2 regions of the Pseudomonas sp. Marseille-P9899 genome follow, and region 1 is predicted to be linked to the other one. Evidence: predicted binding sites of a transcription regulator. Region 1 holds the regulator's gene; the other holds the start of a gene.

Region 1 (3,330 bases):
TTGGCCAAGAGCTACAAGAGCCGACAAGTCGTGCGTGACGTCAGCCTGTCGATCGACAGCGGACAGATCGTCGGCCTGCTCGGCCCTAACGGCGCCGGCAAGACCACCTGTTTCTACATGATCGTCGGCCTGGTTCAGGCCGATCAGGGCCGCGTGCTGATCGACGACCTGGACGTCAGCCACCAGCCAATGCACGGCCGCGCACGCGCCGGCATCGGCTACCTGCCCCAGGAAGCCTCGATCTTCCGCAAGCTGTCGGTGGCCGACAACATCATGGCGATCCTGGAAACCCGCAAGGAACTGGATCGCGAAGGCCGTCGCAAGGAGCTGGAAAGCCTGCTGCAGGAATTCCACATCAGCCACATCCGCGACAACCTCGGCATGAGCCTGTCCGGCGGCGAGCGTCGTCGCGTGGAAATCGCCCGCGCCCTGGCTACCGCACCGAAGTTCATCCTGCTCGATGAACCCTTCGCCGGTGTCGACCCGATCTCGGTCGGCGACATCAAGCAGATCATCCACCACCTGAAAGCCAAGGGCATTGGCGTTCTGATCACTGACCACAACGTCCGTGAAACGCTGGATATCTGTGAAACCGCTTACATCGTCAACGATGGCCAACTGATCGCCGAAGGCGACTCGGAAACCATCCTGGCCAACCAGCTCGTCAAAGAGGTGTACCTGGGCCACGAGTTCCGTCTGTAGGCTCGCGTATCGGAGTGGTCCGAGCGCTGCGATTCAGCCACGATTGCGGCTTAATTGTTACAGCGCTCTAGGCAAACGTTACAGTTTCAGGCATATATCTTGCTTAGAATTGGCGCCCGCGCGCCCCTGTAGTTGATGGCGCATGCGCGCCGGCGAATAAGGTGTTAAGCCCCAGCCATGAAACCATCGCTCGTCCTAAGAATGGGCCAGCAACTGACGATGACCCCGCAGTTGCAACAGGCTATCCGTTTGCTCCAGCTCTCCACACTGGATCTGCAGCAGGAAATCCAGGAAGCCCTGGAGTCCAACCCGATGCTCGAGCGCCAGGAAGAAGGCGAAGACTTCGACAACAGCGACCCGATGGCCGACAACGCCGAGTCCAAGCCTGTTGCCGAGTCCCAGGAGAGCAGCTTCGAGCAATCCGCGCCCACCGTGGAAAACCTCGAAGAAGGCGAATGGAACGAGCGCATCCCCAACGAACTTCCGGTCGATACCGCCTGGGAAGACATCTACCAGACCAGCGCCAGCAGCCTGCCCAGCAACGACGATGACGAGTGGGACTTCACCACCCGCACATCGGCCGGCGAGAGCCTGCAAAGCCACCTGCTCTGGCAGTTGAACCTGGCACCGATGTCGGACACCGACCGACTGATCGCTGTAACCCTGATCGACTGCATCAACAACCAGGGCTACCTCGACGAGACGCTGGAAGAAGTCTGCGAATCCTTCGACCCTGAACTGGATATCGAACTGGACGAGATCGAAGCCGTCCTGCACCGCATCCAGCAGTTCGAACCCGCCGGTATCGGCGCACGCAACCTGGGCGAATGCCTGTTGCTGCAGTTGCGCCAGCTGCCCGCCAACACACCGTGGATGGCCGAGGCCAAGCGACTGGTCAGCGATTACATCGACCTGCTCGGCAGTCGCGACTACAGCCAGCTGATGCGCCGCATGAAGCTCAAGGAAGATGAGCTGCGCCAGGTGATAGAACTGGTCCAGAGCCTGAATCCACGCCCTGGCTCGCAGATCGAGTCGAGCGAACCCGAATACGTGGTTCCCGACGTGATCGTGCGCAAGGACAGCGATCGCTGGCTGGTGGAGTTGAACCAGGAAGCGGTGCCGCGCCTGAGGGTCAACCCGCAATATGCCGGCTTCGTTCGCCGCGCCGACACCAGCGCCGACAACACCTTCATGCGCAACCAACTGCAGGAAGCTCGCTGGTTCATCAAAAGCCTGCAAAGCCGCAACGAGACGCTGATGAAGGTGGCGACCCAGATCGTCGAACACCAGCGCGGCTTCCTCGACCATGGCGACGAGGCGATGAAACCGCTGGTACTGCACGACATCGCTGAAGCGGTGGGCATGCACGAATCGACGATTTCCCGGGTCACCACGCAGAAATACATGCACACGCCCCGCGGAATCTATGAGCTGAAGTACTTTTTCTCCAGCCACGTCAGCACCTCCGAAGGCGGTGAATGCTCGTCCACGGCGATCCGCGCAATCATCAAAAAACTGGTTGCCGCGGAAAATCAGAAAAAGCCATTGAGTGACAGCAAGATCGCTGGTTTACTGGAGGCACAAGGCATCCAGGTAGCACGTCGCACCGTCGCCAAGTACCGCGAATCCCTCGGCATCGCACCGTCGAGTGAGCGCAAGCGATTGATGTGACCTTCCCTGAGGTGTGCCATCGCAATTCAGTGGCAGGCGCAACACCTGCCTCTTTATGCACGGCAACAAAGGAGAAGCAGTATGCAAGTCAACATCAGTGGACATCATGTAGAAGTCACTCCGCCGCTGCGCGACTATGTCGAGCAGAAGCTCAAGCGTGTAGCAAGTCATTTCGACAAGATCACCAATGTGCAGGTGATCATGAAGGTCGAGAAACTCCAGCAGAAAGTGGAGGCCACCCTGCAAATTCCCGGTGGTGAAGTGGTAGCAAACGCCGAAGATGCAGACATGTATGCCGCGATCGACTCCTTGGCCGACAAGCTCGACCGTCAACTGAAAAAACACAAGGAAAAACAGCAAAGCCTGCTGCAAGGTACGGCTGCACGCTGATCCCCCTCATCCATGATCCGACTTGAATCCATCCTGACCCCCGGCCGTTCCCTCGTGAACGTGCCGGGTGGCAGTAAAAAGCGCGCACTTGAACAGATCGGCAACCTGATCGGGAAAGAAGTTCCTGATCTGGACGGCCAGACCGTTTATGAAGCCCTGATTGCCCGAGAAAAACTCGGCTCGACAGGATTTGGCAATGGCATCGCCATTCCCCATTGCCGCCTCAAGGGCTGTGCAAGCCCTGTCAGCGCATTGCTTCACCTGGATGCCCCCATAGATTTCGACGCCATCGATGGCGCCCCGGTAGACCTGCTGTTCGTTCTGCTGGTGCCCGAGGCTGCCACCGACGCCCACCTTGAACTGTTGCGCCAGATTGCCAGCATGCTCGATCGCAAGGATGTCCGCGACCGGCTTCGTGCGGCCAACAGCAGTACCGCCCTGTACCAGGTCGTCCTGGACGTGCAGAACGAGCCCTGAGCATGCGCCTCGTCATCGTCAGCGGCCGATCCGGCTCGGGCAAGAGCACCGCCCTCGACGTCCTTGAGGACAACGGCTTCTACTGCATCG
Region 2 (3,330 bases), on a different contig from region 1:
GTTGCCGGTGGCGTTTTCGGGGGACTGGGCAGCCAAAGCCAGCGAAGGAATGGCGTGGAGCAGGCACAGCGAGACGATCGTGCGACGCATCGAGTTTGAAATCCTGGCGGGAGGTTGTAGGACAACGAGAAAGGCGGGCGATAGTATCTGCGTGTAATTCGCATTTGCAAATACTTTTTAAACTGATGGTATGCCAGGAAACTTGATGGATCAGACAGAAAAATGTCTTGGAATAGAGGGTCTTACGCGGTTCTAGCGTAGAGATGCCAGGCCGGATTGCCGGCCTGGCGGGAGGCTTTTTGGCTTAGTTGCTTACAGCGGGCGCCATCGAACGGGCTACGTCAGCCGAGCGCTTTTCGTTCAGTTCGCGGATCGCCTTGATCGGCTTGTTCAGTTGGTCCAGCAGCGCGCTCATCACGCTCAGCGTGTCCACTTCTTCTGTGCTGCGGTGCTGCTTGAGCAGGTCTTCGATGCGTGCGGCAATCACCGGTTCCCAGCGGTCACTTTCTTCGAGCAGGGCGTGCAAGGTATTCAGGCCGCGTTGCGCGCTCGAGGTAATGGCTTCAACTTCCGCGGCGCCGGGTGCGAAGACGGCGACTTCGGCCTCGATTTCATCGTCGAAATCGACGTCCTCTTCGGCCTCCTCCAGTTGACCGATCGCCTGGTCTACCTGACGCTCGGCGATATGTTCGACCAATTCCCGGGCTTCTTCGCTGAGGAAGCGCAGCGTGCCGAAATGGGTGTTGCGGCCTGGCGACTGCGGAAGCAGAAAACGCACGGACTCGCCTTCGCCGAGCACCCGGTCACTCCAGTCCTTCAACGTTTGCCAGGACGTGATCCGCGGGTAGTTGATCTTCTTGGCCAGCCGCTGGACCACCTCGTCGCTCAGTGAGGAGGGCTCGACCAGCACGCCATATTTACGGTGTAGCGTGGCGGCGATATCAACGTTCGTAGTCATTGCTCAAGACTCTCCAGTCCTTGGTTTTGGACAATGATATCAAGGTGATGCCTCTTCGGCTGCCTCGGGAATTTTGAGCGGCGGTGCACGAGGCTGAAGCGGGCCGCCCGGAGTGAAGCACCTTCAGGGTGAAGTGCACTTAAAAGTTGCACAAAAAGAAACTAACTTTCCCTTGGGGAAATACTAAAAAGACCGTCTTCCCGCCGAAATTTCAAATAAAAGTCTTTTAAATCATCTGCTTGAATCTTGATGAAAGCTGCGCGAAGAACTTGGCAGGCCAATTGCCTTGTCCATGGGGCAACTCAACAGCCACGTGGAAGGATGCTCTTCCCGAGGCACCCGAATGCCGACCCGTCATCCAAGCACGGGGTGCAGGCATCCCCATCGATTGGAGGCAGTGGGCAATGATCCGGTTTTCACCTGTGGTCCGCGGTACCTTGGGCCTTTCCATGATGTTGAGCGCGACTGCGGCCCTGGCCGAGGAAGCGCCGCCCGCGATCAACAGTGGCGACACCGCCTTCGTGGCGTTGTGCTCGCTGGTGGTGCTGTTGATGATGCTGCCGGGCCTGGCGCTGTTCTATGGCGGCATGGCGCGGAGCAAGAACGTGCTGTCGATCATGATGCAGGTGTTCTGCACCTCGTCACTGATGGCGGTGCTGTTCGCCGTCTATGGCTACAGCCTGACCTTCGCCGACGGCGGTTCGCTGCAAGCGGTGATCGGCGGCCTCGACAAGCTGTTCATGAGCGGTGTGACCAAGGACACGGTGGTCGGCACCATCCCCGAATACCTCTACTTCCTGTTCATGCTGCTGTTCGCCGCGATCACCCCGGCGATCATCGTCGGCGCTTTCGCCGAGCGCATGAAGTTCAGCGCGGTGCTGGTGTTCATGGCGATCTGGCTGAGCATCAACTACATCCCCATGGCGCACATGGCCTGGGGTGGCGGCTGGGTGTTCAACCTGGGTGTACAGGATTTTGCCGGCGGCAACGTGGTGCACCTCAACGTCGGTATCGCCGCGCTGGTCGGGGCCTGGATGTTGGGGCGTCGACGCGGTTTCGGCACCTCGGCGCTGGCGCCGCACAACATGACCATGACCTTCACCGGCGGCTGCATGCTGTGGGTTGGCTGGCTGGGGTTCTGCGGCGGTTGCGCGCTGGCGGCCAACGGCTTCGCGATGCTGGTGATGGTCAACACCATGCTCGCCAGTTGCGCCGGGGCACTGGGCTGGATCCTCGTCGAGTGGCAGCACCGCGGCCGGCCGAGCCTGTTCGGCGCGATCTCCGGCGCCATCGCCGGGCTGGTGGCGATCACCCCGGCGTGCGGTTACGTCGGGCCCATGGGCGCGATTCTGCTGGGCCTGATCGCAGGTCCGGTGTGCGTCTGGTCGGTGGACAAACTCAAGCCGATGATCGGCCTGGACGACGCCTTCGATGTGTTCGGCGTGCATGGCGTGGCCGGCATTCTGGGTGGCCTGCTGACTCCGGTGTTTGCCCTGACGGCGATTGGCGGCCAGGGCTTCGCCGAAGGGCGCGGCCTGATGGAACAGTTGTCGATCAACGCCGGCGCGATCCTGTTCAGCATCAGCGTTTCGGCGGTCACCAGCTGGATCGCCTTCAAAGTGGCGGCGACGCTGTGCGGTGGCCTGAGGGTTGATGAAGAGGCCGAGGTCGATGGCCTGGACCTCTCCGCCCATGGTGAGGTGGGCTACAAATACTCGAATTGAGAGCTGCAAAACCCCGCGCCGACGCCTTGCGTCGGCGTTTTCATTGGGATCGAGGGAGTTGTGCGATGGGCGGGTTGAATGGATGGGGCTACCTGATTTTCGCGGGCGTGTGCGAGGTGTTCTACGCCTCGATCATCCCCCGCACCGAAGGCTTTACCCGGCTGTGGCCGAGCCTGTACTGCGGGTTCTTCCTAGCGCTGAGCATCTACCTGCTGAGCCTCTCGGTGCGCGAATTGCCGCTGGGCCTGGCGTATGCGGTATGGGTGGGGATCGGCACGCTGGGGACGGTGGTGTATGGCAGCCTGTTCCTGGGGGAATCGCTGGGGGTGTTGAAGGGGTTGTGCTTGTTGATGATTGTTGGCGGGATTGTCGGGTTGAAGCTGGTGGGGGAAGGGCAGGCTGTTTGAACGATGCTCTGCGGGGCTTGGCGGCGATTGGATCTTGGGCGACCCAGCCTGTTTCCAGCGTCGATGGATGATCTGATCCCGGATGCTCGAGATGCTGGCCTGAGAGGTTCTTTTCGGGGTGCTTGGACATCGCTACAAGCAATCAGCCTTGACGGACTGATTGCTTGATTTGGGTTTTCACACGGTCTGCACAAGGTTCAAAACGCGATCTCGTACGCTACGATCACCCGGTTCTCATCCA

Evidence for each region. Region 1 encodes sigma-54, which starts transcription at its own class of promoters, with help from an activator protein. Its sites were predicted from a motif close to ANTGGCATNNANNTTGCTNT; they were not measured.
Region 2: the regulator sigma-54 is predicted to act here: its motif matches at 1,227-1,246, upstream of HWV67_RS04210 (ammonium transporter).

The regions. Positions count from the first base shown of each region.
Region 1 covers NZ_CAESCG010000002.1:122,525-125,854, reverse strand. Annotated here, with positions in the region: gene lptB (LPS export ABC transporter ATP-binding protein) at 1-702, shown strand, start outside; gene HWV67_RS09820 (RNA polymerase factor sigma-54) at 880-2,373, shown strand; gene hpf (ribosome hibernation-promoting factor, HPF/YfiA family) at 2,455-2,763, shown strand; gene ptsN (PTS IIA-like nitrogen regulatory protein PtsN) at 2,776-3,240, shown strand; gene rapZ (RNase adapter RapZ) at 3,243-3,330, shown strand, end outside.
Region 2 covers NZ_CAESCG010000001.1:934,647-937,976, forward strand. Annotated here, with positions in the region: gene HWV67_RS04200 (TonB-dependent siderophore receptor) at 1-90, opposite strand, end outside; gene HWV67_RS04205 (hypothetical protein) at 305-958, opposite strand; gene HWV67_RS04210 (ammonium transporter) at 1,363-2,682, shown strand; gene HWV67_RS04215 (DMT family transporter) at 2,748-3,089, shown strand; gene HWV67_RS04220 (OprD family porin) at 3,287-3,330, opposite strand, start outside.